3 regions of the Bifidobacterium sp. N5G01 genome follow, and region 3 is predicted to be linked to each of the others. Evidence: riboswitches for the same ligand, from Rfam matches in the RefSeq annotation. Region 3 holds a riboswitch; each other region holds the start of a gene.

Region 1 (10,826 bases), on a different contig from region 3:
TGTGACCGTCTGCATGATGCGGAGTGGCGGATTGCCGCGTGCTTTTGGAAAGGCGGGTGATTGCCGTAATGAGGTACGCGCGCGATTTACTGGTCCGCGTCGGGATCGGCGTCAGCGTCGGCAGGGCCAAGCAATATGCGTTCGCTCAGGTTCACCACAATCATCAATATGCCAGTGATGGCGATGATGACAAGCGTTGCCGCAAAGATCAGCGGCGTGCGGAACGAGTTGTAGGCGGCCTGCAGCCAAATGCCAAGACCCTTGCGTGCACCCAAATATTCTGCGGTGGCGGCAGTGGCGAAAATGTATGCGGCGGAAACGCGGATGCCGCCATAAATCTGACGAGCGGCAACACGCAACTTCACATGCCACAGTGTCCACGCTTTCGTGGCACCACAAGTCAGCGCAACATCCGAATAAAACTGGGGGACTGCTTCAAGACCGCGAATCGTCTGCACTGCAATCGGGAATAAGCCGAATACTGTTACGATCACGATTTTTCCGGAAATTTCAAAACCGAACCAAATCAAAAACAGAGGAGCGATGGAAATCAACGGCATGGTCTGCGCGGCCGAAAGCAACGGGAACAATGCTGCGTTCGCAATGCGCGAGCAGTACAACAATATGCCGATAAGAATGCCGAACAGTACGGCGAACAGAAAACCGATGCTGCCTTCAATCAGGGTAACTTGGGTGGCGGGCCATAATGTCGACCAGGTTTCGACGGTGGCCTGCGCGATTTCGCTTGGCGCGGCGATCATAATGCTGGGCACATTGCCGATACGAACCCACGCCTCCCAAATCACTAACAGCAACACTACTGCGATGACTGTGGGAATGCGGCGCTTGCAGATACTCAAAACAGTGGAGAAAGATCGTGAGGCCGCTGACTGAGCATGCTCAGAGTGTGTGCGTTGAACGTGCGAAACCGCCATCGTTCACCTTGCTTTCTGCGCCATAGTGGGCGCGCACGTGACCGGTGGCGAGAAATCAGTAAGGTGAGGAGCCTGCCCGCGTTCCGGTCAGAAAAGTTCATTACCGGGGTGTTAGTATAAAGCACTCCCTAAACCACGTTCTGAAACGAAAATCGTTTTTCAAACCAAAACGTAAGTCACAACTTGCGGCATAACGCAAGGTGGGTTCCGCATCTTGCCCGACACGGAACCCACCTTACTATTTACCCCTTGCTACTGCCCTGGATCAGCTTCACTCCAGTCCGATGGACTTCATGGTGTGGAGCTTTAAGGACTTGACCTCAAGCGTGCCGGATTCGGCAACAAGCTTGATGGCGCGCGGGCCTTCGGAAGCGTAGCTGAAGGAGCTCATTGCCTGTCGGCCGTCGTTCACATACACTTCCACGCAGCCGCGATCCACAAACACGCGCAGCTTGAGTTCGCCGGAAGCCAGTTCCTCGGCGGAAAGCGGGGCGGTACGGTAGCCGCGATCACCCTGGGCTGCGGCCTGACGGTCGATTACCATACGACCGATCTGATCGTCGAACGCAACGTACGTGTAAGCGCCATCTTCAGTCGCGTGAATCTTCAGACCAGCACGTTCCGCAGTGGAGGCGTTGAGATCGATGGTCATTTCGATTTCCACGGCTTCAGCATCATCAGCAATGGTCTGCTCGCCATTGACACCCAGTGAGATTGCGCCGAAATCGGTGGTGTTTTCACGCAAGCCCTTCATTTCGGCAACTGGAGCAGTGTGCAGGTCGCCGTCGGCACCCAGCGTGATCTCACGTGGAAGGGTCATGTTGCCGCACCAGCCGTCATCCTGCATCGGAATCGGCTCAACGAACGGGCTCATCCAGCCGTATACGATTTGGCGTTCGCCGTCGTTGAACGACTGTGGAGCGTAATAGTTGTGGCCGCAATCCCACAAGCGGAACTCGGTTTCCGGCTGGAACGCCTCACCCGGAGTCCATGTGCCGATCATGTAGCCGGCATTGGAAACGTTGCGGTTCATGAAGCCGGAAGCCTTGGTGCCCATGGCGGAGAAGCCGATAACCCACTTCTCGTTGCCTTCGGCGTCCTTGATCGGGAAGAAGTCCGGGCATTCAAGCATGAAGACGTTCGGATCCGGGTGTTCGAACAGTACGCGTTCGTAGGTCCAACGAACCATGTCATCGGAGGAGAACAGCCACATCTGGCCGCGCTTTTCAGCGGAGGAAACACCGAAGGTCATGTACCACTTGTCGCCGGTCTTCCACACCTTCGGATCACGATAGTGGTGATCGACCTTGTCGAGCGGGCAGTCAATGATCATGCCCCGTTTGGTGGCGCTGGTCAGCTCGTCGTTATCCGGCTCGGCGATCATCTGCACCTGCCAGTCGCCACCAGTGTTGTCGACGCCGTTGGCCCAACGGTGGCCGGTGTAGTAGAACTTGAGTTCGCCGTCGTCCCCGATCACTGCAGAACCGGAGAATACGCCGTCCTTCTCCTCTTCGAGGGTCGGGGCGAACATGATCGGCTCACGCTTCCAGTTGAGCATGTCGGTGGATGAGACGTGGCCCCAGTGCATCGGACCCCACTGGGTGCCGTACGGGTGCAGCTGGTAGAACACGTGCCAGCGTCCCTTATAGAAGCACAGGCCGTTCGGATCGTTGATCCAACCGCCGTTGGATGCGATGTGGAACTTCGGGTACCAGCGGTTGTTGCGTTCGGCGGCCATGGCTGCAACGCCTGCTTCCGCCTGTGCCAGGGCTTCGCTGTGGTTCTTGATTTCGTGGAGAACGGGTGTGTCCGGAGTGAAGCCAGTCATCGTTGAATAGCCTTTCTTGATGATTGTTTAATCTTGCGATTGTTGAATTGTTGCTTATTGAGTTTTAAGTAAAAGTTTTAAGAATGCTGCCCGAAGCGGAAAAAGGGGAAACGCTTCGAGCAGCACGATTTAGTTGTGATTTTGCCGATTTTGGCGGTTACGCTCAGGCGTTTGATTCAGCTGCGGCTTGGGCTTTGAGCTGCTTGTCGGTGTAGAACGGATCACCGCCGACTTCCTGGTCGTCCTTCTTGATCACGAAGAAGCCGTAGATCAGGGCGGCCAGCACGATGCCGGAGATGGTGAAGAAGGTCGGACGGTCGCCCATGGCGTCATGCAGGGCGCCCATCGGAGTGGAGAAGATTACCTGGCCGATCTGGGAGGCGATCTGGAAGCCCACCATGTACAGAGTTGCCGACAGCTTGGTGTCGAAGTGCAGGGTGAAGTAGCGGAATGCCGGCAGGCAGAACAGCGGAACCTCGATGGAGTGGAACAGCTTGACGATGGAGACACTGACCGGATCGTGGAACACGCCGCACAGGCCGATACGCAGGAACATCACGGTTGCACCAAGCAGCAGGGAGTTACGCACGCCGATCTTCTTCATGATGATCGGGACGACACCCATCATGGCGGACTCGAGGAACACCTGGAAGGAGTTCAGGGTGCCGTAGGTGGCGTTGCCGACTTCAGTGGAAGAGAAGAGGGAAGCGTAGTAGTTCGGGAACATCTGCTGGTCGAATACGGTGTAGAAGGTGTTGGTGAACAGCATGAAGACGATGAGCACCCACAGGGTCGGCATCTTCAGAACGGAGATCATCTCTTTGAAGGATGGATTGGTTGGGGCCGCGTTCGGATCGGCTTCCTTCCTGAGCTCTTTCTTCTGCTCGGCCGGAACCCAGAAAGCGTAGATGCACAGCATGCCAAGGCCGCAGATAGAGCCGACCCAGAAGTTCAGCAGTGGGTTGATGTTGAACAGGAAGCCTGCGCATAGTGCCACGATGGCGTAACCGAAGGAGCCCCAAGCGCGGGACTGGCCGTATTCGAAGCCGAACTTACGGGAGTAGCGTTCGGTGAGCGCTTCGAATAGGGAGCAGCCGGCCATGAAGCCTGCGGAGAGCACGATGGAGCCGATGAGCACGCCGATGAAACGGGTGGTGCCGCCGGCGGTCAGCATCGGGGCGTACACGAACTGTACGAACGGGCCGACGAGCGCTGCGATGGCGGAGACGAAGATCACGAGCTTACGTTTGATGCCCAGCTGATCTTGGATGGCGCCGTAGGCGAACATGATGACCAGGGTTGCCAAGGAGTTGATGGAGTAGATCTGGCCCTGCTCTGCGGAGGTCATGCCCAGGCCGTGGGTCGGGTCGGTGAGCCAGCGGGAGAAGAAGGACCACCAGATGCCCCACGAGCAGAAGAACATGAAGATACCGAAGGAGCTCTGCAGGTAGGAAGGATTCTTCCAAGCAGATCGAGTGTTGTTTGCCATGTTGTTGTTGTTTCTCTATTTCTCTTTGTTTATGCCGCTGCCGTGCAGCATCTCGGTTGTGTGCCGATACTGTGTTGTGCCGTCATCCGCCCGGCTGCCATGCCAAGTGGATGAACATGGTTAAATAATAATACATCAAACGATTGACGTCAATCGATTGACGTCAATAATTCCAACGTTTTTCAGAAGCCTTGAAATTAAGTCGAAACTGGGTGTAAAAAAGAAGGCCTTTCGGCGTGTCGTAACAGACATGTCGAAAGACCTTCTTGCATGATCTCAAATCAAGGAAATCAGCTTCGGACTGACTCCTTTTCTATCAGCGCGCAATGAATTTTCGCGGGGATCGGCGAATCCAACGGTGGTAGGGTAGCGGTGGTGCTCGGCCAGAATGAGCAGTCGACGGGCTTGCGTTCGATCAGTGAAATCAGCTTGCAAGCGGCCCAATAACCCATCTCATAGTGGGGCAGCTCCACTGTGGTCAACTGCGGTTCCAGCGTTTCGGCAAACACGCGGTGGTTGTCGACGCCGACGATGGAAATATCCTTGCCGACAGTCAGTCCACGGCGTGCCGCGCATTCGTACACATACCACGCGCGCGCATCGTTGAAGCAGAAGAAACCGTCGGGATTGCGTTCGTCGAACAGCTTGTCGACGGCGCGCAACGCCGGGCCATTATGGAGTACATTGCATACCAACGAAGGATCGTAGGTAAAACCGGAATCCTGCAACGCTGCCTGATATCCGGCAAAACGACCATCCTGCGCAATCATGTTTTCGGAACATCCGATATAGGCGATCCTCTCGCAATCGGCTTGAATCAGCCGTTTTGTGGCATCGTAAGCGATTTGGAATTCGTCTGGCTCGATGCTGGGGATCTGGTTGTCGGCATCGGTGGCATCCACCATCACCACCGGATAATCGTCGAGGGATGCGGGCACGGTTGCAATGCGGTTCGACATCTTCGAATAGAAGAAACCATCCACGCCATACCGTTTCAATGTGGCGATTTCATTCTCTTCGCTTGCCTTGCCATCGGTGCTGACCGTGATGATCATATACCCGTAGGTGCTTGCCGCATCCTGCGCACCCAGAATGATGCCGCCTGCATACGGGGTGGTGGCGACTTCCTCGCTGATGAAGCCGAGAATTCGTGTGCGGCAAGTGCGTAGGCTGCGCGCCAGAGGATTGACCGTGTAGCCGAGTTCGTCAGCCTTCTCACGTATGAGTGCGGCCAACGGGGCTTTCACACGTCCCTCATCTCTGCCGTTAAGTACCAAGGAAACGGTGGAAATGGACACCCCTGCCGCTTCGGCAATTTCCTTCATCGTAGTCATGATCGCTACACTATACCTGAATCAATAAGAAAAGCGCGCCATTTCTTATAGATGACGCGCTTTTCGATTTTTTTACGACGATATAACAGTCTATTGCCGGATTTATTCCGACAGGATTTCATCCACAAGCGCCTGCTTGGCGTGAATCTGACCTTCGAAACCCGGACGAATATCGAGACGGATCACCACGTCGGTGCGATAGCCTTGGCCAGCCAGCTTCAGGGTGGCGTCACGAATCACCTTGAGCACGTCGTCGATATCGCCTTCGATGTTGGTGAACATGGCGTTGGTTTCGCTCGGCAATCCGGATTGGCGGATCACGTCGACCGCCTGCGCCACGTACGTGGACTTTTCAGGGCTTGCTCCAGCGGGGGAAATGGCGACTGCGGCAAGCGTGTTGATATACGGCTTGCCTGTTTCCGGATTGATCGGCACTTCCTGCTTTTCCGCATTGCGATCAAGGGTCATGTTCGTTCCTTTCGTTGCGTTCCTATCGACTTGATATGGCTTGGATTGGATGGTGCGAATTTGGCTGTCAGCGCCATTTCCAAGCGTGATCCATCGGTCCGGATCCGTGACCGAGGTCAAGCTGTGCCTCCAGGGCTCCCGTCAGATACAGTTTTGCCCTGTCGACGGCTTCCGGCAATGTTTCGCCAAGCGCCAGATGCGACGCGATCGCCGAAGACAGCGTGCATCCGGTGCCATGCGTGTTCGGATTGTTGATACGACGCGCGCGGAACCAAGTGACTTTACCGTTCGGCTCAACGAGCACATCACTGGCATCCTGCGTACCATGACCGCCCTTGACGAGCACCGCGCAGCCGAAATGGCCGGCGAGCATATGGCCTGCAGTCACCATGTCGTTCTCGCTGGAGATGCTCTCGCCATTCTCGTAGTCGATCGCGTCGGCACCCTGTTCGACGGCCAGCTCGCACAGCGCCTGGGTTTCCGGCATATTCGGCGTGATGACGGTGGCCAGCGGGAACAGCTTGGAAGTCAGTGCCGCAATCGCGTCATCTTCGATAAGCTTCGCGCCGGACGTTGCCACCATTACCGGATCAAGCACAATATTCGTGGCACCATGCGCAATCAGACGGTCGGCGATCACGTTGATGAGCTCCACGCTCGACACCATGCCAATCTTCACGGCGACCGGCGGAATATCTTCAAATACTGCGTCGATTTGCGCGGCGAGCATTTCCGGAGGAGTGTTCGTGACCATAGTCACGCCTGTGGTGTTCTGCGCGGTCAGTGCAGCGATGGCGGTCATGCCGAACACGCCATTGGCGATCATGGTTTTCAAATCCGCCTGAATGCCGGCACCACCGGAGGAATCCGATCCCGCGATGCTCAATACCGGTGGCAATGTGCTGGTCATGAATGACTCCTTACTTGCTCTTGCTTACTTGTGATCTGAAGTTTTGAAATACTCCGCATACGCAATTGCCGAACCCTGCATAACATGCCGCATAGTGTGCAGGGTTCGGCAAAGTCTAGTCGACGATGATTTCGGAGGCGGCGACTTCCTCGGCTGTGACGTTCCAAAGCGCGTCAAGCAGCGCTACTTGGAAGGACCCCGGGCCTGAAGATTTCGCTTCGGCGATTTCGGAAGCCCTGTTGTACAGCAGTGAAGCGGAAATCGCAGCTACCAACGGTTCCGCTACGGCCAAGTATGTTGCGGTAACGCCGCCAAGTGAGCAGCCGGCGCCGATGATCTTCGTCATCATCGCGCTGCCGCCTGGCAGACGGAACACATGCTCGCCGTTGGTCACCAGATCGACCGCTCCGGAAACGGCCACCGCACCAGCACCGGTGGGGGAGTGTTTGGCAAGATGACGAGCCACTCGTTTGGCTGCGTCAACAGCTGCATCGACCTCGTCCACAGCCTCCACGCCTGCCGGACGCGTGCCGGGAACGGTGGAATCGTTTTGTGCAAGACCCCACATCGCATCGAGTGCGATGATCTCGCTCGCATTGCCGCGCACGATGGTCGGCGGATAGGTGCGGAACGATTCGAGAATGGCGGTACGGGTTTTTCCGATGCCCGCGGCGACCGGGTCAAGCACCCACGTCTTGCCGTTCTTGTGTAGTTTGTAGGCGATTTCCGGCAGCGCATCTTTGAAGAACGGCAGCAACGTGCCCACATTGATGTAGTTCGATCCTGCGATTTCCGCGGTGTCGATTACATCGTCCGGTAGAAAGCTCATGGCGGCAGTGCCTCCGGCGGCAAGCTGCGCGTTGGCCACAAGATTCATCGTGACGAAATTGGTGAACGACTGCGCCAAAGGCGTGGTCGTTCGTACGTTGTTGACTGCCTGTGCAATCTGTTCACGCAACGTTGCCGAAAACGAGTTATCGCTCATTGTCTGCTCCCTACGTTGGTCCTAACCAACAGGTTCAAAGGGTCAGGCATTCGCCTATCTCAGCTCCCACTTTCGTCGGAAGCCCCCCTGCATGTACATAACGTATCCAACCTATACAAAGGCCCTGACACTGTACTACTGACGTGGATGCCTTGCTCGAGGTGATTCACATCTGTGGTTATGATCCAGCTTAAACAGCAGATAATTACATAGTTATTGTTGTTTAGATTCTGCTAAACCATGGATATGTAAATATGTGTATGGGGTTTGTACGGAGGCTTCTCGCTTATATATGGCAGTCCTCTCCGAAGAAAGGCCATATCGGGGGTGTGAAAATGGCCGGTTTGACTATTTGACCTACCATATATAAGCGAGAAGCCTCATGTCGAGATGTGGAATCTGCCATACGCAGGCGAGATACGACCCAATTGGGTGGCGTTCTGTCACCGCGTGAAGGTAGGCTTTGCGCTTGTAAAGACCCCAAACCGTTCAAACCAGAAGGTGCATTGTGGCTGTATCCAAACTCGATGAAGTCGTATCCCTCGCCAAGCGTCGTGGCTTTGTTTTCCCCGCCGGTGAAATCTACGGTGGAACCCGTTCCGCGTGGGATTACGGTCCGCTCGGCGTTGCGCTGAAAGACAATATCAAGCGCGAATGGTGGCGTTCCATGGTCGTCACCCGTGGCGACGTGGTGGGCGTTGACACGTCCATTATTCTTCCGCCGGCTGTGTGGGTGGCTTCCGGCCACGTGTCCGTGTTCAACGATCCGCTGATCGAATGCCTCAACTGCCACAAGCGCCACCGTGCGGATAAGCTTGAGGAATCCTATGCCGAAAAGCATGGCGACAAGCTGCCGGAAAACGGTCTCAAGGATATTGTGTGCCCGGATTGCGGCACCCGTGGCAACTGGACTGAACCGCGCGACTTCAACATGATGCTGCGCACCCACCTCGGACCGGTCGAAGACGAGAATTCGCTGCACTACCTGCGTCCGGAAACCGCGCAGGGCATTTTCGTGGACTTCAAGAACGTGATGACCTCTTCTCGTTCCAAGCCGCCGTTCGGCATCGCCAACATGGGCAAGTCCTTCCGTAATGAAATCACCCCGGGCAACTTCATCTTCCGTACCCGCGAGTTCGAACAGATGGAAATGGAATTCTTCGTGGCTCCGGGTACCGATGAGGAATGGCACCAGTACTGGATCGACGCACGCACCCAGTGGTACATCGATCTTGGCGTGAAACCGGAGAACCTGCGCCACTATGAGCATCCGAAGGAGAAGCTGGCCCACTATTCGAAGCGTACCGTCGACATTGAATACAAGTTCGGCTTCCAAGGATCCGATTGGGGTGAACTCGAAGGTGTGGCCAACCGTACTGACTTCGACCTTTCTGCACATGCCAAGCATTCCGGCGAGGACCTGAGCTACTTCAACCAGGCCACCGGCGAAAAGTACGTGCCGTACGTCATCGAGCCGGCCGCAGGCCTGACCCGCTCTCTCATGGCCTTCCTTGTTGATGCCTACGACGTTGACGAGGCGCCGAACACCAAGGGCGGCGTCGACAAGCGTACCGTGCTTCGTCTTGATCCGCGCCTGGCTCCGGTCAAGGCCGCAGTGCTGCCGTTGAGCAAGAAGCCGGAACTGCAGACCGTGGCACATGATCTGGCAGCCGACCTGCGTCAGCACGATTGGATGATCGACTACGACGAGGCCGGTGCGATCGGTCGTCGCTACCGTCGCGAAGACGAAATCGGCACCCCGCTGTGCATCACCGTCGACTTCGATACGCTCGACGATCAGGCCGTCACCATTCGTGAACGTGACACCATGCAGCAGGAGCGCGTCGCACTCGACAAGGTGGCCGATTACGTGTCTGCACGCATTGGCGAGAAGCATGTGCGCTACCCGCAGGTACCGGTCGAGATGGGCGGCGAGGCTTGGCCTGAGTCCGTCAAGATCGCCGAAGCCGGTGGCTTGTACTAAAACTGGTTACTGGTTACCATAGCGTTCTTATGCCAGATAGCATTGTGACTGCTTACGAGGAATCCGACGTGCTCGACCCGCGTACCGACGCGGTGAGGCCGTCGGTTCCTCCGGTTATTAAGCCTGTTGATTTAGGGTCGGTGCATGTTGAGACGCCGGTGGTGCTTTCGCCTATGGCGGGAGTGACCAACTGGCCGTTCCGCGTGATTTGCGAAAGCTACGGTCCTGACGGTCTGTACGTAGCTGAAATGATCACCGCGCGCGCGTTGGTTGCCCGCAATCCCAAAGCATTGCGGTTGTGTCATTTCGCTCCAAGCGAGAAGATTCGCTCGCTGCAACTGTATGGCGTGAATCCAGCAATCGTGGAACAGGCTGCGAAAATCGTCATCGACGAAAACATGGCCGACCACGTCGATCTGAATTTCGGATGCCCCGTACCCAAAGTGACCAGGCGTGGCGGCGGTTCGGCGTTGCCATGGAAGACGGATCTGTTCCGTGAGATTATCCAACGCGTGGTCAAGGTCTGTGATGCGGCCAATGTGCCTGTTACGGCGAAGATTCGTGTCGGCATCGACCACGAGCATGAGACGTTCCTTGAAGCCGGGCATATCGCGCAGGAGGAAGGTTGCAGGGCCGTTACCCTGCATGCGCGTACCACCGCCGAATATTACGGTGGGCATTCCGACTGGAGCAGAATCGGTGAACTGGTCGAAGCGCTAGATATTCCAGTGTTCGGCAACGGTGACATTTGGGGTGCGAACGATGCGCTTGCCATGGTTGCCGAAACCGGTTGCGCTGGTGTTGCGATCGGCCGTGGCTGTCAAGGCAGGCCGTGGCTGTTTGCCGATATCAAGAACGCGTTCGCCGGCTGCGACAAGCGTGTCGACCCTACA
Region 2 (10,826 bases), on a different contig from region 3:
AAGAAGATGATCGTCAAGCTTACGCCGAACGTCACCGACATCACCGTGCCTGCCCGCGCGGCCGTGGAAAGCGGCGCCGACGCGCTGAGCATGATCAACACGCTGCTCGGCATGCGCATCAACATTCGTACCGGCGAGCCGATCATCGACCATGTGACCGGCGGTGTTTCCGGACCGGCCGTGCTGCCGATGGGTCTCGTGGCCGTGTGGAAGACCCGTTCCGCATTGCCAGACATTCCGATCATCGGCATCGGCGGCGTCGATTCCGGCGAGAAGGCGCTCGAATACCTGTATGCCGGAGCGAACGCCGTGGAAGTCGGCGCGGCCGCGCTGTTCGAACCGACCGCACCATTGCGTGTGGCCCGTGAACTTGACGATCTGCTCGACGCACGTCCCGAACTCGCAGACAAGCTTGCCAAGGGCGAAACTTGGCGCTGACCTCGATCATTCATCAAAGGAGCATGACATGACTGAATCCCTCGACCACCGTTTTACCAAGTTCCTGCTGGACGCACAGGCGCTGAAATTCGGCGAGTTCACGCTTAAGTCCGGCCGCAAGTCACCGTATTTCATCAATGCCGGCGCATTCAACGACGGACGTAAGATCGCCACGCTCGGCGCCTTCTACGCGGAGAAGATCGCTGCGGAAATCGAAGCAGGCAATCTGCCGAACGACATCGACACCATTTTCGGTCCTGCCTACAAGGGCATTCCGCTGGGCGTCTCCACCGCGATCGCTCTGACTTCCGACCACGGTATGGAAGTCGGCTACACCTTCGACCGCAAGGAGAAGAAGGATCATGGCGACGGCGGCATGATGGTCGGCACCCAGCTGACCGACGGCATGAAGGTGCTGCTCGTCGACGATGTGATGACCGCAGGCACCGCAGTACGCGAGGTCATTCCCAAGCTCAAGGCCGAAGCGAATGTTGAGGTTGTCGGCTTGGTGCTTTCCGTGGATCGTATGGAAAAGACCAAGAATTCCGACACGTCCGCGGTGAAGGCCGTCGAAGCAGAGTTCGGCTTCCCGGTGTTCGCCATCGCCAACGTGCGTGAGATCTTCGAGGCCGGACAGCATATCGAAACCGCTGACGGTACCGCGTACGTGACCGACGAGATCAAGGCTGCTGCCGACGCCTATCTGGAGCAGTATGGCGCCTGAATTCTATAGGTGAATCGTATAGGCGAATCCTATAGTCGAGCACATAAAAAAGTGCCTCGCACCAATCGAAAGCATCGGTGTGAGGCACTTTTCATATCTCATATCAGAGTGCATCCGGTCGATCAGTGCATTCAGTCGATAAGATTGTATCCATGGTCGGTCACCACCGACTTGAGCTTCTCCAAATAGTTTTCCGCGGCCTTCGACAGCTTCGCGCGCTCGTTCGTGATCCAGCCGACCAACATGTTCTCATCGGTGTCAAGCGGCACGGTCACGATTTTCTCATTGTTGAGATCGCCGTTGTCAATGCCGGTGCACACGGTGTAGCCGTTCAGACCGATGATGAAGTTCAGAATCGTCGCACGGTCGGTCACGTTGATCTGCTTGGGGGAGTATTCCGGCCAGACCGCCTCTTCGGCGAAGAAGAAGCTGCCTTCCTCGCCCTGCTCGTACTGGATGAACGGGAACGGCTTCAAGTCGTCCATCGTGACTTTTTTCTTGCCAGCCAGCGGATTGTTGCGCGAAATGAACACATGCAATGGAGCACGGAACAGTGGATGGAATTCCAAATGCTTTTCGCGCAACATCTTGCCGATCACGTCTTTATTGAAATCGGACAGGTAGATGATGCCGATTTCGGAAAGCATGTTCGCCACTTGGTTGATGATGTCTTTGGTGCGCGTCTCACGAATGGTGAACTCGTATTCGTCGGATTTGATGGAGTTGATCATTTCCACGAACGCTTCGACGGCGAACATGTAATGCTGTGTGGACACGGAGCACAGCTGCTTGCGTGGCTTCGCGTTCTTGTAACGTTCTTCGAGCAGTGACGCCTGATCGAGCACCTGGCGCGCGTAGGTGAGGAATTCCGCTCCGTCCACGGTCAAGGCGATGCCTTGCGACGAGCGGGTGAAGATTTCGATGCCAAGCTCGTTTTCGAGTTCCTTCACAGACGAGCTCAACGCGGGCTGTGACACGTATAATTCGTGCGAGGCTTCGTTCATGGAACCGCATTCCACGATTTTCACAATATATTTCAGCTGAAGAAGAGTCATAAACTCAGGTTAGAGCCATGTGCTGACCGTGGGGGAGTGCTTATACCCTCTTGTCTGGATAGTGGACTGCCGACCGCAGCGAATCAACAACAGTGCCGGCAGCATGTCAATGTCAATAATCGAATAAGCGGGATTGCCGGCCTTCTTAAAAAGCTGACAATCCCGCTTATTGCAACCGATTACCGTTCAGCCTTACCGATTCGGCTTGCTGATCAGCCTACTGATACAGATGGCCTCCCTGTTCGCGGAAACGCTCGCTCATTTCCTGCATGCCGGCGGCAATGGTTTGTGCGTCGGCCACAAGCTTCTCTTGTGATTCGGCATTGCCGAACTTTTTGCGAATATTCTGACTGATGGCCATGGAGCAGAACTTCGGACCGCACATCGAACAGAAATGCGCCATTTTCGCAGGCTCGGCCGGCAAAGTATCATCATGGAACGCGATGGCGGTGTCCGGATCGTAGCTCAGGTTGAACTGGTCAAGCCAACGGAATTCGAAGCGTGCCTTGCTTATGGCATTGTCACGGTCGATGGCATGCGGATGATGCTTGGCGATATCAGCCGCATGGCAGGCGATCTTGTATGCGATCACACCTTGCTTCACATCGTCCTTGTTCGGCAATCCAAGATGTTCCTTCGGCGTCACATAACACAGCATTGCAGTGCCATAGCGGGCGATTTCCACACCGCCGATCGCCGACGTGATGTGGTCGTAGCCGGGAGCGGTGTCAGTGGTGAGCGGTCCAAGCGTATAGAACGGCGCATCCTTGCAGATCGCCTTCTCCATTTCGATGTTCATGCGCACGGTGTCGAACGGAATATGGCCAGGTCCTTCGATCATCACCTGCACGTCGTGTTCCCATGCGCGCTGGGTAAGCTCGCCCAAAGTCATCAGTTCGGCGAACTGTGCCGCATCGTTCGCATCGGCAAGCGATCCCGGACGAAGTCCATCACCCAGTGAGAACGCCACATCGTATTTGGCGAAGATTTCACACAATTCGTCGAAATGCGTATACAGGAAGCTTTCCTGATGATGCTGCAAACACCATTCAGCCATAATCGAACCGCCACGCGAAACGATGCCCGTCATGCGGTTCGCCGTCAATGGCACGAAACGCAGCAGCACACCGGCATGAATCGTCATATAGTCCACACCCTGCTCGCACTGCTCGATCACCGTGTCGCGGAACAGTTCCCAGCTGAGCTTGGAAGCGTCATCCTCCACCTTTTCGAGTGCCTGATACATTGGCACGGTGCCGATCGGCACGGGGGAGTTGCGTAGAATCCATTCGCGCGTAGTGTGAATGTCGTTGCCGGTAGACAGATCCATTACGGTGTCAGCACCCCACTTGGTGGCCCACGTGAGCTTCTCCACCTCCTCGTCAATAGACGAAGTGACCGCCGAATTGCCCATATTGGCGTTGAGCTTGGTAAGGAACTTCGAGCCGATGATCATGGGCTCAGCCTCAGGATGGTTGATATTGCAAGGCATGACGGCACGTCCTGCGGCCAGTTCGCTGCGCACCAGTTCCACGCTGCAATGCTCGCGTTCCGCTACATAGCGCATTTCCGGCGTGATGATGTTGTGGCGCGCGTACCACATTTGCGTCACCGGATGATCCTTGGCCTTCATCGGCTTATGCTGGCGGCCGCGCCATTCCTTGGAAGCCTTGCCACGCTTGATGGCGCGTTTGCCGTCATCTTCCAGATTGCGTCGACGTCCCTCGTATTCTTCGACGTCACCGCGGTCAAGAATCCAATCCAAACGCAGGGGAGCGAGTCCCTCTTTCGGATCGCATTTCGGTCCTTCGGTGTTGTAGTCCTTGAATGGCGCGTTCGGTCCGACGCCAGGAGTGTCAGACAGTTTGATTTCGGTGTATGGCACTTCCAGATCGTAGGAGCCGAATTCGTTTTCGAAATGTACCGGCGTGGTTTTGCGGATATGCGCTTTGTCGCGCTGTTTGGAATCGCGTGCGGCAATGTCGACGCGCTGCTGCTTGGCGAGCTTGGATGCGGCCTTGGCTTCCTTCGCATTGGTGAACTTCTTTTCACCGGATGCGCCGTCGGCTGCGTTGCTAGGGCTGATTTCCGCTGTGTTCTGGGCTTTCATGCGCGGTGCGTATCCGTGCTTCGTGTCGCCACGTACGGCTTTCCAACGCGTTACCATATCGCGGGTTGTGGCTTCCGGATCATCGGCTCCTGCAATCGCGGACACCACGAACCAGCCTGCCGCCTTTGAACGCGCCAGCATTTCCATATCACCTGCGGTCACGCCACCGCCTACCACTACCGGAAAACCACTGGCTGAACAAATGGTGTTGATCTGCTCTTTGTCAAGCGTGCGACCGGAACCGTCATTGCCGCCTACGGACGCTTCCGGCTTGGTGACGGAAACATGCAGCGGCGCCGCACCGATATAGTCGATGCAGCCATTGGGCAATTCGTTGATGAGTCTGACCAGGCTTTCTGTCTCCGCCGACAATCCCACGATGGCGTCTTCGCCGAGCAGCGTGCGGGCTTCACGCGGTTCCATATCGGTCTGTCCGATGTGCACGCCGTCAACCTTGATGCCTTTGCTGCGGGCCTGCCAGACCACATCCACGCGGTCGTCGATCACGAATGCCACGGAATCTGACTTGTTGTTGTCTTCGATGATTTGCGCGATATCACGCGCCATGTCGGTAAGGTCCTTCGCGTCGGCGTCTTTGGCGCGCAGTTGGATAAAGCTTGCGCCCCCGCGCAATGCGTCATCGATGACGTCGGTGATCGGTCGACCTTTGCAATCCTGTGGGCCTACCACAAAATAGGCGCTCAGGTCGAAGCTGTCTCGCATCGACGCATACGGATAATTGTTCATGATTCCCCCTTGATTATGCTGTTTTGGGTTGGGAAAATTTGATTCCGTCAGTAAATGGATACGCTGACATGCCTCGTATTCTTGGATACACGGGATAGAAAGCGAAATTACGCTTGATGATTTCGCGATGCAGGTTGTTTTGCCGACGCGTCTGTTGCGTTGACTTTTACGGATGCCGATTGACGCTGGAAATGCGTGTGCACGATGACGCTCATTCTTCGCTCCCTACGATGGTGTTAACCAACAGGTTCAAAGGGTCAGGCATTCGCCTATCTCAGCTCCGTTGAGGAGCCCCCCTGCTTTAGGTGTTGGCTATGAACCTACGCCCTGCACTGGACGTAGCCTTTCGCCGAAGCCCATAGGTGAGTCAGACCCGTCGTCACTTTCGCATGCATAGTCTTCATCCGTATCACGCCCCACCGCGCATCTCATGGCAAAACTCTCCTTGCAGGCTAAGCTATACCTCAGTTCAATGCATTGCGTATGAAAGAGGTTGACTACATGTTGGAGACGGAACGGCTGACATTGAGGGCTTGGACTGAAACAGATGCGGAAAGCTTGTACGTCTATGCGAAAGATCCGGATATCGGACCTATCGCGGGCTGGCCCGCACACCGATCGAAAGAAGAAAGTCTCAATACGATTCGTCATGTGCTCAATGGCAAGGAATGCTGCGCGATTTGCGAGCGCGGCAGCAATAACCCCATTGGCTCGATTGAGTTAAAGCTTAATGGTCATACGGATATGACGGATCGTGATGATGAGTGTGAGTTGGGTTACTGGTTGGGCAAGCCTTTCTGGGGAAGGGGTTATATGCCGGAGGCAGCTAGGGAGATTATCCGTCATGGTTTTGTTGATCTTGGTATGAGTGCGATTTGGTGCGGTTATTATGATGGCAATCTGAAGTCGAAGCGGGTGCAGGAAAAGGTTGGTTTTGTCTATCATCACACGTGCGATGAGGTGTCGGTGCCTCTTATGCATGAGGTGCGTGTCGAGCATGTGAATATCCTTACCAAATCACGTTGGCAAATTTTGGCTGCCCGCTGATCGTGTCGGAAGCCAAGGCTGCAACAGGTTAACTGGCGATGTTTTGATGTGGTGATTGGGAGTTCAATGGCACTTACGGTCACACCGCCGAACATGCGAAATATTTCGCTAGCCGCAGACGATGATTGTGCAGAGGATTGCGAAAGGCATGCGGAATCACGGCATGAGTTGCGTTGAGTTCGTATATAATCGCAACGAGTGTGAATGACTGCAAGGAGGCTGCCATGACTGTGCCGCAACGAGTGCTTGACACTATGAATTCCGGATTGATCTATGCCTGCGATGACGAAGAGATGATCAAAGCGCAGCAGGAACAGATGGAACTACTGTACGACTTTAACGCGACCCGCCCCAGTCAAATGACGCAACGTATCGAAATTGCACGCCAACTGCTTGGCGAATTCGGCGAGGACGCCTATATCGAACCGCCGTTGCATGCCAATTGGGGATGCAACACGTATTTTGGTGCATATGCTTACGCCAATTTCAACCTCACGTTGGTTGATGATGGTGAAGTGCATATCGGCGAACATACCATGATCGGCCCGAACTGCACTATCGTTACCACCGGCCATCCGATTCGTCCTGACCTGCGCGAGAAGATCACACAGTATTCTCTGCCGGTCACCATCGGCCGCAATGTGTGGTTGGGCGCCAACGTTACCGTACTTCCTGGCGTCACTATTGGCGATAATTCGGTGATTGGTGCATGTTCGCTGGTTACCAAAGACATTCCCGCCAACGTGGTCGCATTCGGCCAGCCGTGCAAGGTGTATCGCGAAATCGGCGAACATGATGACGTCTACTATTGGCGTGACCGCATGATTAACCCGCCCTACGATCAGCGGCATTCGGTTGCATAGACATCATCGTCCTCCTTCATGAACTTATGATTCGTCAACCGTGGTAAACGCGCGGGCGTGAATATGTATGTCCGGAGCATATATTTAGATAATTGTCTAAATAAGAAAATATCTAAATATTCAGTATCGTAAAGGAGGAATGCATGGCAGGAGAGGGGTTCAAAGCGCTCTCCGATCCCACGCGACGGCGCATTTTGGAATTGCTGCGCGAACGTGACATGACGGCCGGTGAGCTCGCGGAACAATTCAACATGAGCAAACCATCGATCAGCCACCATCTGACCACGCTGAAAACCGCGGAACTGGTAACCGACGAACGGCACGGGCAAAACATCATCTACAGTCTCAACACCACGGTGATGCAGGATCTGATCGGATGGTTCATGGGGTTCATGGACGGCAATGAAAACAATAAGCAAACGGACGGTCAATAAAGGAGAATCTTATGTGCGGGAACAATCTGGATGATTCCAAAAAAGCTTTCGATAACAACATCAACAATGCTGAAAGCGTGAATAAGAATGATTCGAGGGAGAAGATCGCTCCAATCAGCCGCAACGTGTGCATTGCACTTGTTGTGCTGTGCTTGGTCAATGTTGCCGCACATCTTGCTTGCTACAGTCGACTTCCCGAAAACGTGCCGATTCATTGGGGTGCCGACGGTTCGGTCAATGGCTACGGTCCGAGAGCCATAACGTTGATTCTTGATATATTGCCGTTACTGTGCTTGGGACTTTTCCTCATCATCCCGAAGATGGATCCCAAGGGAGAAAGCTACATGAAGGCCAGCGGACTGTATCGTGGATTCGTCATCGCGTTCACGCTCATCATGTGCGGCATCACATGGTTCACCGAAGCCACCGCATTCGGCGTGATCCCAGCTACCGGTGGTCCTGTTGGGCTTATCGTTTGCGTGGTGCTGGGAGCGTTGTTCGTCGGCGTGGGAAATTACCTTCCGCGCATGCGCCAGAATTACACCTTCGGCGTCAGAACGCCTTGGGCTTTGGCTGATGAAACCAATTGGAAACGCACGCAGCGTGTAGGTGGCATCTCTTTCATGGTGTTGGGAGTGTTATTGGTCGTAGCGGGCGTCGTCAGCTCTGTCGTGCCTGTGAGCGACGTGCTCATGGCCGCAATTATTGCGACGATAGCGGTTGGCGCAGCGCTCGTTCCTTCTGCGTACAGCTATCTGCTGTTCCGCCGTAGCCGGAATTCGCAGTAACGCCAAAGCAATACTGAGACGCTCTTCGGAACTCCTCCGGGGTGCGCCCCCGAGCTTTTCCCGACGCCGTCTGATGTTCCAGTGCGCGATGTACGCGTCGGACTCGCCGCCGTAATGCTTCCTGCAACCGTCACACATAATGAAACCGCACCTTCGGTCATCGAATCTGAATTTCTTCAGTCCAACAATCGGGGTGCGGTTCACATGTGTGCGGCCCGGCCTTTTTGCTAATTCAGATGTTCGTTTTGAAACAGTCAGAAATTCATGCCCAAGGATTTCAGATCACGACGCGCCTGATCGGCATCGACGAACTGGAATGCATGCATGCCCACAGCCTGCGCTCCAGTGACATTCTTCGCGGTGTCGTCGAAGAACACGCTGGATTCCGGCTTAAGATTGAAACGGTTCAGCGCCAGTTCGTAGATGTCGGCATTCGGCTTGTGCATCTTTTCCGCGCCAGACACGATCGTGCCCTGCAGCAGCTCGCCCAGCTGGGGGAAACGCTCGAAGGCGAAATGGAACGTCTCATGCGACCAATTCGTCAACCCCCACACTCCGTAGCCTGCAGCCTTTAAATCACGCAGCAGCTGTTCCATATTCGGAATCATGCGGGGGAGCGCATCGTCGTAGCGTTCGATGTAATCGCGGAAGATCTCGGCGATCTCCTCACCCTGCTCGCGTACCACGTCGGGATAAATGTCTTCGAAATCTTCGCCATGGTCCATGCGATCCTCATAATCGTAAAAACCGCACGGATCATTATCCGCGCAAATACGGTCCACAACTACCTGAGGGTACCTGCCTTCAAGGCATGCGCGCGTCTGCCAGTCAATGAGCACGCCGCAAAAATCAAAGACCACATCGGTGACGTTGGCACTGGGGGAGGTCATGAAAATCCTTCCTGCAAAAATATGGATCGGCAACGTCAGTGTAGCGCAAAGTCACCGACGTTGGGGCTGGTGTTCAGTAAATTTGTTACACAATTAAAGTAATTGTAAAAATGCAGGCTGAATACCACAGATAATATCGCTGGCGATGATCGGATGGCCGATTTCTCCGAAATGCTGTTTTTTGGAATGACCATAGATTTGCGGACGATGCCATCCACGCTGTTCGGATTGCGATGCGATCGCTCCCGCAAGACCATGCACGTAGGCACCGGCAGCCACGACTTCGGGAACCAATGCCGGATCCTCGGCAAGCATGTCGTCCTGCTGTGCGAGCAGGGCTCCCAACATGCCGGCGAGCACGTCACCCGATCCTGCGGTAGACATCCATGCCGGTGCACGACCGGAAAGAATCACACGCTCATTGCTTTTGCCATCCGTGCCTACCACCATGGTCACCGCGCCCTTCAGCAATACGGTCGCGCCGGTCAGCTCATGGAGTTTACGGGCGCAGGCAAGCGGCTGTGCCCGTACCTTGTCGACACCGACTTCGTTTTCGTCCAGCCGGGTCAGCATGCGGGCCAGCTCTCCGACGTGCGGGGTGACGACCACCTGAGCCGGCACCTTGTTCGGTAGCAGGTCCAATGCTCCGGCATCCACCACGATTGGCGGCATATCCAATGCGTTTGCATGCTTGGCGTCGTCACCGTCTTCGGAGTCGACCTCTTGAGGCAACGCATAGTGCTTCAGCAGCGCGGCTATGGTTTCGCGCTGGATGTCGGCATCGGCGGCTTCGTCATCACCTGTGGGAACGCCGGAGCCAACCACCCATGATTGTACGCGTCCCTTGCCGATCACAGCTTCAGGCAACGAGGAAAGAACCATATCTTGCGTGCGCTGTGGGCCAAGATAACGTACCATGCCCGTATTGGTGCGCGCCGCGGCAGTGGAAGACAACACGGCCGCACCTGGGTAACGTGCGGAACCTGTCACCAATCCGACTACTCCACGTGAATATTTGCCGTCCGAAAGCTGCGGCAGACGGATTGAATCCGTTACGAAATCACCGTCCGTCATTTCGGTTGCGGGAACGCAATCATCAATATCGAAACCGAAATCGACCAAGGTGAGCCGTCCGCATGCGTATGAGGCGGGCGGCACCATCGCGCACGGCTTCATCGCACCGAACGTTACTGTCGCATCGGCTGGGATATATGGTCCCGGCAGCGAACCGTCATTCACACCAACGCCGGACGGCGTGTCGATCGCCACAACAAGCGGTAGGTCGGAGGAGGGTTCATTGTTCGGCAGGGCGGGCTTGTCGGGAAGTTCGCCGTCGAATCCCAAGGAGGATGCGATGGTGCCTGCGATGCCACGCAATGCGCCGCTTACGCCGATGCCGGCCATCGCGTCGATGATTACATGGGATCCTTGGGCGTATTCGACGGCGGCCTGCAGTCGTTCTCCGGCTTCGCCCGCGGAAAAACCCGTGGCGCATCCGGGTATTTCCGCGGCTGGGTCGAGTGCGAGAACGCGGCCTCCGGCGTGCACAAACGCGCTGAAAGCCTCCTCGTGCAGGGAGCGACCCACGGCGATCGCAGTGACGTGCGCGCCTTCGTTTGCCAATTCCGCGCCGGCATACAGGCCGTCTCCGCCATTGTCTCCCGCGCCTACCAGCAGGGTCACGCGAGCATCCTCGACGGCGAGATCCTCGTCGTCGAGCAGTGTCATGG
Region 3 (10,826 bases):
AACCGGCGATCCGGAAGCTCCCGCGCGTGCGCTGATCTTCGACTCCGTCTACGACTCCTACCGCGGCATCGTCACCTACATTCGTATGGTCGATGGCGAGTTGCGTTCCCGTGAGAAACTGCACATGATGGGTATTGGCATGACCCATGATCCGATTGAAATCGGCGTGATCAGCCCAGACATGATGCCTACAAAGGCGCTTGGTGCGGGTGAGGTCGGTTATGTTATCACCGGCGCGAAAGACGTCAGCCAGTCCAAGGTGGGCGACACCATCACTTCCGCGCTCAAGCCTGCGGCCGATCCGCTCGAAGGCTATCGTGACCCGCAGCCCATGGTCTACGCTGGCCTGTTCCCAATCGACAACGCGCAGTATCCGGAACTTCGTGAGGCGCTCGATAAGCTCAAGCTCAACGACGCGGCTTTGATCTACGAGCCGGAAACGTCCGTGGCGTTGGGCTTCGGTTTCCGCTGCGGCTTCCTTGGCCTGCTGCATATGGAAATCGTGACTGAACGACTGAGCCGCGAATTCGATCTCGACTTGATCTCCACCGCACCGAACGTGCCATACGAGGTCACCGCGGAAGACAATTCCGTGCATCGTGTGACCAATCCGAGCGAATTCCCCGACGGCAAGATCAAGCAGATCGTCGAACCGATGGTTGCCGCCGACATCATCACGCCGAAGGAATTCATCGGCGCCGTCATGGACCTGTGCCAGGACCATCGTGGCCAAATGGGCACCATGGAATACATTTCCGCCGACCGTGTGGAAATGCATTATCGAATTCCGCTGGCCGAAATCGTATTCGACTTCTTCGACCAGTTGAAGAGCCGCACCAAGGGTTACGCGTCGCTGGACTACCATGAGGACGGCGAACAGTCCGCCGATCTGGTGAAGGTTGACATTCTCATCCAGGGCGAGAAGGTCGATGCGTTCAGCGCCATCGTGCATAAGGATAAGGCGTATTCCTACGGTGTGATGATGACGAAGAAGCTGCGTGAGCTCATCCCTCGCCAGCAGTTCGAAATCCCGATTCAGGCCGCCATCGGCTCCCGCATCATCGCGCGCGAGAACATTCGCGCCTTGCGTAAGGACGTGCTTGCCAAGTGCTATGGCGGCGACATTTCCCGTAAGCGCAAGCTGCTCGAAAAGCAGAAGGCCGGCAAGAAACGCATGAAGATGCTCGGCCATGTCGAGGTGCCGCAGGAGGCGTTCATCGCCGCATTGTCGACCGGAGATGCCGGCAATGACCGTGATACCAAAGACAAGATTCGTGCAGCCCAGAAGACCGAAGGCTGATGTTCGAAGTCTACATTCACGTACCGTTCTGCATGCGTCGCTGTGGGTACTGTGATTTCAACACGTATACCGCCGTCGATATGGGAGCGGGCGCATCGCGCGGCAACTACGCCAACATGGTGATTCGAGAAATGTCGATCGTTCGCGATTGGCAGAGCTCGCACGGCATTGACGAACCGGAAGCGGCCACCGTCTTCTTCGGCGGTGGCACGCCCACGATTCTGAAAGCCTCGGATCTGGTGGCTATGTTGAATGCAGTGCGCGATACGTGGAGCATTGCCGAGAATGCGGAAATCACCACCGAAGCGAATCCGGACACGGTGAACGCCGATTATGTGAAGGAACTCGCGGACGGCGGCTTCAACCGTATTTCCTTCGGTATGCAGTCGGCCGTGCCAAGCGTGCTGAAAACTTTGGACCGTACCCATACCCCAGCCAATGTTGCGGCAGGGGTTGCGGCCGCGAATGCCGCAGGCATGCGATCCAGCGTCGATTTGATCTACGGCGCACCGGGGGAGAGCCTTGACGATTGGAGGACTTCCGTACGCACGGCGATTGATTTAGGCGTCAACCATATTTCGGCATATGCGTTGACGGTTGCTCCGAATACGAAAATGGGCCGTCAGATCGCTGCGGGAACATTGCCCACACCCGATGACGACGATGAGGCAACCAAATATGAGATCGCCGACGATCTGTTGGGCGCGGCCGGTCTTGAATGGTACGAGATCAGCAATTGGGCACGCCCCGGCTATGAATCGCAACATAATCTTGGCTACTGGCGCAATGTCGACTGGGCCGGACTCGGACCGGGTGCGCACAGCCATTATGGCAATGTGCTGGGTGTCGAACAGTCTGCGCCGGAGGAAAAAACCGAAACAGTCAAAACTTCGGGTTTGCGCAGCTGGGATATCGCACATCCACGCATGTGGGGGCAGGCTATCAACGCCGGCGATGTGCCATGGTCGGGAAGTGAACGAATCTCCAAAGAGGAGAACCTCGAAGAAATCATCATGCTTGGTCTGCGCATGCGTGAAGGCCTTGATTTGAGCCGCCTTGGAAACACGGCTGATATGGCTCGCATCCAACCCATGGAAGACGAAGGTCTTATCGTGATCCGTGACGGACGTGTGATTCCAACCCGAACCGGACGCCTGCTCAACGACACCATCATCGAGCGTTTCTTCGATGCCTGCTCGTTGTAATGCCGATAATCCTCTGACGAATTGGTTTTAGATGGCCCATCTTGGTATGGGCGGATACAGTGTGCAGATTGAAACGGGCCTCGGATGCAGGTTGTTGCATTCGAGGCCCGATGGCATAGCGCCTCGAACGAGGCTGTCGCCGGATGTTCACAATCAGCGCATCGTGAGTCCGCCATCGACATGCAATGTCTGTCCGGTGATGAAACGCGCATCCTCACCCACCAGCATCGTTACGCCCCCTGCGATGTCGTCGGCGGTGGCGAGCCGTCCCAAAGGCGTCTGTTCAATGATATGTTCGCGAATATCTTCAGTAGTGGCGCGGCTTGAATCCGTGCCTACGGTCAGCCCTGCGGCGATGGCATTCACCGTGATGCCCCACGCGCCGGCTTCCTGCGCCAGCGAGCGTGTGAGCCCGATGAGTGCGCCTTTGGCGGCTATATAGTCGTGGTAGGGGACGATGGGGCTGTCGACGAGGTTGCTGGAGATGTTGACGATACGTCCCCATGATTGGCGTCGCATGTATGGCAGTGTGGCTGTGCAGGTGTTGTAGGTGCCTTTGAGGCATCCTTCGAGTTGGATTGCATAGTCGTTCCAGTCGGTGTTGTCGAAGGTACTGCGGTTGCGCGGGTCGAACGAGTAGTGACTGAGTGCGTTGTTGATGAGGATGTCGATGCTGCCGAAAGTGTTGGCTGTGGTTTGCGTGAGTTCGTTGACTTGGTCTAGGTCGGTCACGTCTGCCTTGCATACGATGATGCGTCCTAGCGCTGCGGCGTCGTGTTCGATATGTTGCGCGGTCTGTTGCGCGCGTTCGTTGTTGCTTAGGTAGTCGATGGTCACGTTGGCGCCGAGTTGCGCGAGTCTTAGTGCGATTGCGGCGCCGATGCCTCGGCTTGCTCCGGTGACGATGGCTGTTTTGCCGGTGAGCGGTCGACTTGTGGGTTGCTGGTTCATGGGGTTTCCTTGGGATTATTCGTAGTCGATGTCGAAGGTGTCGGAATAACGGTCGGTGTTGCGTTCGATATCGACGGCTCTGACAAGATCGAGGATGTTGAATCCGCCATCGTGGTGCCATCCGGATTTCGCACGGTTCATTTCGCCGATGGGACAGATGCGATCGATGCCGTATTCGCCCACGTGCTGCGCAAGCGTGAACAGTCTGGATGAGCTGGCGGCGATCGCGCAGGTTTGCAGCCAAACGCGATATGGTTTCAACGTTGGCAGCGCGTTTTCGAGCTGGTCCACGGCGACGAGGTTGATGGTGCGGTTGAGTGGGGTCGCCAATGAGGTGAGACTGTCGGTATTGGGGAAGTAGAGTACGGTCCAGTTGGTGCCTTGCGGCGATTCGATGACGAACGGCGCCTGTAGGTTGCTTTGGGCCACGGAACCGTCTGATGCCGGTGCCGCCATGAACAGCGCCTTCATTTCGGTTTCTGAACGCGCTCTGCGTATGGCGAGCGATTCTTCATCGGAGGGGGTGGATCTTGGATATTTGTGCTGCTGCGAGTCGAGTTCGCGGGCAAGCAGTTCGGCGGTTTGCGCGGGGGAGATGGCTCCGCCTCGTTCCACGAAGATGGTTTGCGGCGCCAAACAGCTTTGTTGGTCGTAGGTGGCCACGTCCACGGCCATGCGGTGCACGGTCTGCACATGCGTGTCCGCGCGCAATGCTTCGCGGCCAATCAGTGAGAAGCCAATGCGAGCACCATAGCTGAGGAACGGTTTGCCGGCGCCGACACGTGGACGGATGGCTTCGGTGGTGTGCGAAGAACCGTAGGCGATCACGGCGTTCGCTTCGCCGATCGCCATGTCTTCAAGTTCCACAGTGCCGCCGCGCCATGGCACCACGGCCAAAGCGTCAGCAAGATCCGGATCGATTTGCGCCAAGGAGCGCGCGAAGAGCACGGGCATCAGCGGCTCGTCGAACGAGGATTTGCCGATGATCGCGCTTTTCGTCAGCAAACTCATGGTCATGCTCCACACAGGAATGCCGGGAACATTGCTGGAGAACACGTGGAACGTCAGATCCGGTCCGTACAGGCGCGTGTATCCGCCGGACTTGTTCGGACGGTATTCATCCAGCATGCGCGGGCTCGACAGCTCATCGTCGAGAAAACGCAACAGCTCGCGTCTACGGAACATGCGCATGTAACGTTTCAACTCGATGCGCGTCATCGTCGGATCATAGCCGGTAATGGAGGGAATCAACGATTCGGCAAGCAGACGTCCCTCATAATCGGGATCCGTCCACAATGCCACAGCCTTACCGATAACATCCACAATGCGTTCGACGGAATATGCCGACAGTGCCTGCAGCCGATTACGACGTACCGTCCCGCACAAATCACGGATTATCTCCGCAGTGAGCACCGGATATCGTAACGTGACCTCACCATGATCGGTGATGATGTCGCGCGTTTCGAAATCCTGAAACACGAAACCGCGCGGCGCATGGAAAACATCGATGACGCTCATGCGTTCGCCGCCATCACCTCATCGACGGCGATGGAGCAGCCACGTGCCTCCGCACCCTTCGCACGACCATTGAGTTCGTAACCGGAAGCGGTGCGCACGCCAAGATCCTCCGTCAAAATCGCCAGGCAGGAATTCCAATTCGCCAAATCGTAATGCGCGATCACACCCTGCTTGCCGTCGGGAACAGGCATGAGGGTCGCCGGATCGAGAAACACGGAACGAACCCACGACGGCGTGGCCTTCAAATAATTCGACGAGCCATCCGTATAGTACGACAGCAGATTCTGATCGTAAATCTGTGAACTCAACTCCGTCATACCATACATGTTCACACAGTGCGTGCGCGCGACGCCGAACACTTCAGAGAACCTCGCATACAGGTCATCGACCGTCATATCGGTTTTTGTGCTCTTGAATCCACCGGTATCGAACACACGCGAATCCTTCGCCAACGCATAGGTCTTGCCCTGCTTGGCAAGATAGTCAAGCAGATACAGGTATGCGGACGAGGCACCCATCAGCATCACCGGCTCGCCATCGGCCACCGCCTGATTGAGGAATCTCTCCACGCCCGCGAAGTCCAATCCATCCTCATGGAAGAAGAAGCCGCTGCCCTCGCTACCGCACCGCTCCACCGCACGCGTCAGATAACGGGCCAACGAACCATTATGATTCATCTCCCAAGCGGGGGAGAGCACTGCGATGCGTATACGCTCGCGGTCCGGCATGATGAAATGACGGAACGGGCCGATCATCGAAGCGTCCCACACCTCAAGATCAGGATGATAGTTGCGTCCACGCTGGCCAGGATGCGTGGTGCCGCTGGTCATAAACACGGCCTCGCACTCCGTCTCGGGAACCGAAGTGAGCGTCAGCATCTTGAACCCATCCACCGGCATCGGTGGAATATCCATCCAGCTGGACAACGTCTGCGGAGTCACCCTGCGAGACATGCAATACGTGCGATACTGCATGTTATGAGCGTACTGAAAAGCGAAAATCTGTCGTGCGAGTGCGTCGAACGCCTCATCCGGCGCGGTTTCGCATCCGTACTTTTCGATGAACTCAAGCACATCTGCCTTGACCTGCTGCGCTTCAGTGTTTAGCGACATCGATGTCATGATGCAATGTTCCTTTCCTATGTTGAATTTCGGTAACGGTTGGCCATGAATCAAGCTTGTGCCTGATCCCCGTTGTTGCCCACGGCTGTTTTGCGACGATTGATTAGATTCGGCAAATCGATCAGCAACGCTTTGAGAATCACCACGCAGAACGCGCCGACCAGAATCGAATTGGAGAAGAACACGTGAGCGCCGCCCTCAAGACCGCTCAATGCGTTCGGCAACGCGATACCCAACAGCAGTGACAAGCCGATGACTACTTGGGATCGGTCGTCCGGCTCTGCCTTGCGCAGTGTATTGAAGCCCGTACTGATCAGGCTCGCCGCAGCCGGAAGGAAAATGCCGCCGATTACAGGGGAGGGAATCAGCGACAACATCGCGCCGGCTTTCGGCACGAAACCAAGTGCCACAAACACCACACCGGCGATGATCACCGGCACGCGTGTGTGGGACTTGCCCTCATCCGTAACCTTCAGTAAAGCGACATTCTGTGGATATGCGGTAGTGGTGAAGCCACCGATCAGCGAAGAAATAGCGGAACCAGCCGCTTCGCCGGACAAACCATAACGAACCTGGCGATCCTCAAGCTTGACGCCTTGAATCTCGCTGGCCGCCTGATACACGCCAAGCGCTTCCATAATCGCAACCATATATGCGATGAAGAACGGTACAAAAACCGTAGCATCAAAATCAAAACCGCCATATGGCATGATCTGAGGAAGACCGAACCAAGGCTTGGACGCAACCCCGGAAAAATCCGCCATGCCAAACACTATGGAGAGCGAAGTGCCGACAACCAGCGCAATCAAATAGGAAAGCGCCCTGACCATGCCTTTGCCGAACTGGGAAAGCACCACCACCAACACGCAAGTCACCACAGACACGGCCAGCGTCTTCGGATCAGCGAACCCGTCATCGCCGGGAGCGCCGCCAAGAAACTCACTCAATGTGAAACTCGACAGCGAAACGCCCACCAGAAAAATAATCACGCCGGAAACCATCGGCGCAAATAGAAAACGCATCTTCTCAATCACACGAGTCAGACACAACACCAGAAAAATCAGCGAACTAACAAAAATCGACGTGCCAGCCGCAGCCAACGAACCGGCGGTACCAGCGGCAATCATCAACGCGTCAAACGCGGCAGACGGACCTTGCACAATCGGCAGACGCACCAATTTCGTGGACTGAATCAACGTGACCAAACCGGACACGATGAAAATGGCATTCACCATATTCGAAGACAAGGCCAACGGCAACCCAATGGCACCGGCCACAAATACCGGATCAAGCCACACATTAGACACCAACACATGCTGCAAGCCCAGCAAAACGTTCTTTGGAGTGAGCTTCTTCGAATTGGATCCGCTCTGAACGGACGGTTGCGACATGGCAGACATGCCAATTCCCTCTCTTCCTTATGGGGGCGACCAGTCTATGATCGCCGACACAGGGGAACGCATGTGCGCACTGTTCGTGACATTCCTACGCAGGCATTACCCTGATCAGGTATGAGGGTCCAGGCAAAGCCCGTCTCAGCCACATATCGGCTCCCCCTGTGCTATTCGGACAGGCAACCAGCATAACGGCATGCGTCGATACTTGGATGAGTTGGCATGAGAGCCCAGTGCGTTGTGAATTCTCCACATTTCCTCAAGAAAATGTACCTTGACTTTTCTGGGTATTCGTTATATGGACACGGAAATATCCACGACACAAAGGCGCGCTATTCTAAACCGCGCATTAAAGAACCGCAAGACTTTTCTTGCCCAAAAACATTGAAGGTGGTTTCGGTGACTTTCCACACCCCGTTAGATCTCACGATCCATGATTCCCAAGGTATGTACGATCCCGGCGCCGAGCATGACGCCTGCGGCGTGGGTATGGTCACCACCCTCAACAAGCGCCCCGAACGCAAAATCGTCGACGACGCCATTGAAGTGCTCGTCAACCTCAACCACCGTGGCGCGGTCGGCGCCGAAGAAAACACCGGCGACGGCGCGGGCATCCTCATGAGCATGCCCGACGAATTCATGCGCGCCACCGCAGGCGTCGAACTACCCGAAGAAGGCCACTACGCCGCCGGCATCGCGTTCCTCGACCGAGACATCGCCACCTCCGGCCAACAAGAACAGGCCATCGCCAAAATCGTGTGCGAAGAAGGCCTCGAAGTACTCGCATGGCGCGTCGTACCCACCAACCCGGACGGACTCGGACTGCAGGCGCTCGCCAGCATGCCCGCGTTCAAGACGCTGGTCGTGGCCGACCCCGAAGGGCAGCTCACCGGCATCGAACTGGACCGCAAGACGTTCCGCATCCGCAAGCGCGTGGAACACGAGGTGGGCATCTACTTCGCGTCCCTTTCCGCACGCACCATCACCTACAAGGGCATGCTCACCACCATGCAGCTCAAGCCCTTCTTCCTGGACCTTTCTGATGAGCGCATGAAGGCGAAGATCGCCATCGTGCACTCCCGTTTTTCCACCAACACGTTCCCGAGCTGGCCGCTCGCACAGCCGTTTCGCCAGCTGGCTCACAACGGCGAGATCAACACCATCCAGGGTAACCGTAACTGGCTGTCCGCGCGAGAAGGTCGACTGAGCTCCGAACTGCTTGGCGAATTCAAGCCGTTGCTGCCGATCGCGACCCCGGGCTACTCCGACTCCGGCACGTTCGACGAATGCCTCGAACTGCTGCACCTGTCCGGACGTTCCATGCCGCATGCCATCTCCATGATGCTGCCGCCGGCATGGGAGAAGAACGACCAGCTCGATCCCGACGTTAGGGCGTTCTACGAATACAACAACACACTGATCGAACCGTGGGACGGCCCCGCGCACATCATCTTCACCGACGGCACTCAGGTCGGCGCGTTGCTCGACCGCAATGGCTTCCGCCCCGGCCGCTGGCAGCTCACCGACGACGGTTACATCGTGCTCGCCTCCGAAACCGGCGTGCTTCCGGAGAACGCCGAGGAGCACATCGTGTCCAAGGGCCGCTTGGAGCCGGGCAAGATGTTCCTCGTCGACACCGATGAAGGCCGCATCATCCCCGACGAAGAAATCAAGAAGAACCTCGCTGCCCAGCATCCGTACCGCCAGTGGGTCGAAGGCAACACCGTCGAGATGAGCCAGCTGCCCAAGCGCGAGCACGTCAACCACTCCGGCCAGTCCGTGCAGCGCCGTCAGCGTGCCTTCGGCTACACCGAAGAGGACCTGAAGCTGCTGCTCGCCCCGATGGCCAACACCGGTAAGGAACCGCTCGGATCCATGGGCAACGACGCGCCTATGGCCGCGCTCTCTTCCCGCAGCCGCATGCTGTTCGACTACTTCACCCAGAAGTTCGCGCAGGTTACCAACCCGCCGCTCGACTGGGAACGTGAAAAGATCGTGACCTGCCTCGAATCCGCCATCGGTCCCGAGCCGAACCTGCTGGCCGATTCCGAACTGCACGCCAAGAAGATCCTCATTCCGTTGCCGGTGCTCAACTCCGACGAAATGGCGCAGCTCAAGCGCCTCGACCGCGCCAAGATCCTCGGCGGCTACTACAAGCCGTTCGTCGTCAAGGGTCTTTATCAGGTCGCAGGCGGCGGCAAGGCACTGAAGGAACGTCTTGAGGAAATCTTCCAGGAAGTCGATGAGGCCATCGCAAACGGGTCCAACTTCCTTGTGCTCTCCGACCGTGAATCCAACTACACGTGGGGACCGATTCCATCACTGCTGCTCACTTCCGCGGTGCAGCACCACCTGCTGCGCAGACACACGCGTACCCAGATCTCCATGGTCGTGGAGGCCGGCGATGTGCGCGAAATCCACCATGTCGCTCTGCTAATCGCCTACGGCGCGGCAGCAGTCAACCCGTATCTGGCGTTCGAATCCGTCGAAGACCTGTCCCGCAATGGGTATCTCAACGTCGATGCCGAAACCGCAGTGAAGAACCTGACCAACGCGCTGTCCACCGGCGTGCTCAAGATCATGGCCAAGATGGGCGTCTCCACCATCATGAGCTACCGCGGCGCGCAGTTGTTCGAAGCCATCGGCCTGAACAAGGACGTCATCGACAAATACTTCACCGGCACCACCTCCCGCGTCGGCGGCGTCGGACTCGACGAACTGGCCGAAGAGGTTGCCATTCGTCACCGTGTGGCCTACCCGTCGCAGTGGACCGCCCGTCCGCACCGCAACCTGCGCACCGGCGGCGAGTACAAGTGGCGCCGCACCGGCGAGGATCACCTCAATGATCCTGAGGCCATCTTCCTGCTGCAGCAGTCCACCCAGCGCGGCGATTACGACATGTTCAAGAAGTATTCGGCGCACATCAACGACACCTCCAACCGTCTGATGACGCTGCGCGGACTGATGAAGTTCAAGTCCGACCGCAAGCCGATCGACATCAGCGAGGTCGAGCCGGCCAGCGAGATCGTCAAGCGTTTCTCCACCGGAGCCATGAGCTACGGATCCATCTCCCAGGAAGCGCATGAGACCCTCGCCATCGCGATGAACACCATCGGTGCACGTTCTAACTCCGGCGAAGGTGGCGAATCCGAGGATCGTATCAACGATCCGCTGCGCTACAGCAAGATTAAGCAGATCGCATCGGCGCGTTTTGGCGTGACCAGCGATTACCTCGTGCACGCCACTGATTTGCAGATCAAGCTCGCCCAAGGCGCCAAGCCGGGTGAGGGTGGCCACCTTCCGGGAGCCAAGGTCCCGCCGTGGATCGCCAAGGTGC

What was found. A riboswitch is a leader RNA that binds a small molecule or an ion and turns the genes downstream of it on or off. The one in region 3 is predicted to bind thiamine pyrophosphate.
Region 1: another riboswitch for thiamine pyrophosphate. It lies ahead of CE168_RS04885 (hydroxyethylthiazole kinase); the one in region 3 lies ahead of CE168_RS00050 (solute carrier family 23 protein).
Region 2: another riboswitch for thiamine pyrophosphate. It lies ahead of thiC (phosphomethylpyrimidine synthase ThiC); the one in region 3 lies ahead of CE168_RS00050 (solute carrier family 23 protein).

The regions. Positions count from the first base shown of each region.
Region 1 is NZ_NJNP01000002.1:290,545-301,370, reverse strand. Features, by position in the region: gene CE168_RS04915 (ABC transporter permease) at 87-935, opposite strand; gene CE168_RS04910 (glycoside hydrolase family 32 protein) at 1,207-2,763, opposite strand; gene CE168_RS04905 (MFS transporter) at 2,927-4,252, opposite strand; gene CE168_RS04900 (LacI family DNA-binding transcriptional regulator) at 4,543-5,586, opposite strand; gene CE168_RS04895 (thiamine-binding protein) at 5,689-6,054, opposite strand; gene thiD (bifunctional hydroxymethylpyrimidine kinase/phosphomethylpyrimidine kinase) at 6,122-6,964, opposite strand; gene CE168_RS04885 (hydroxyethylthiazole kinase) at 7,080-7,949, opposite strand; TPP riboswitch at 7,940-8,048, opposite strand; gene CE168_RS04880 (glycine--tRNA ligase) at 8,458-9,933, shown strand; gene dusB (tRNA dihydrouridine synthase DusB) at 9,963-10,826, shown strand, end outside.
Region 2 is NZ_NJNP01000007.1:15,796-26,621, forward strand. Features, by position in the region: gene CE168_RS08740 (dihydroorotate dehydrogenase) at 1-438, shown strand, start outside; gene pyrE (orotate phosphoribosyltransferase) at 467-1,162, shown strand; gene CE168_RS08750 (LysR family transcriptional regulator) at 1,294-2,217, opposite strand; gene thiC (phosphomethylpyrimidine synthase ThiC) at 2,435-5,077, opposite strand; TPP riboswitch at 5,280-5,382, opposite strand; gene CE168_RS08760 (GNAT family N-acetyltransferase) at 5,558-6,121, shown strand; gene CE168_RS08765 (sugar O-acetyltransferase) at 6,346-6,984, shown strand; gene CE168_RS08770 (autorepressor SdpR family transcription factor) at 7,128-7,418, shown strand; gene CE168_RS08775 (SdpI family protein) at 7,430-8,206, shown strand; gene CE168_RS08780 (HAD family hydrolase) at 8,461-9,096, opposite strand; gene CE168_RS08785 (bifunctional ADP-dependent NAD(P)H-hydrate dehydratase/NAD(P)H-hydrate epimerase) at 9,190-10,826, opposite strand, start outside.
Region 3 is NZ_NJNP01000001.1:11,454-22,279, reverse strand. Features, by position in the region: gene lepA (translation elongation factor 4) at 1-1,300, shown strand, start outside; gene hemW (radical SAM family heme chaperone HemW) at 1,300-2,505, shown strand; gene CE168_RS00065 (SDR family oxidoreductase) at 2,659-3,456, opposite strand; gene CE168_RS00060 (acyl-CoA reductase) at 3,472-4,974, opposite strand; gene CE168_RS00055 (LuxE/PaaK family acyltransferase) at 4,971-6,095, opposite strand; gene CE168_RS00050 (solute carrier family 23 protein) at 6,146-7,495, opposite strand; TPP riboswitch at 7,561-7,662, opposite strand; gene gltB (glutamate synthase large subunit) at 7,889-10,826, shown strand, end outside.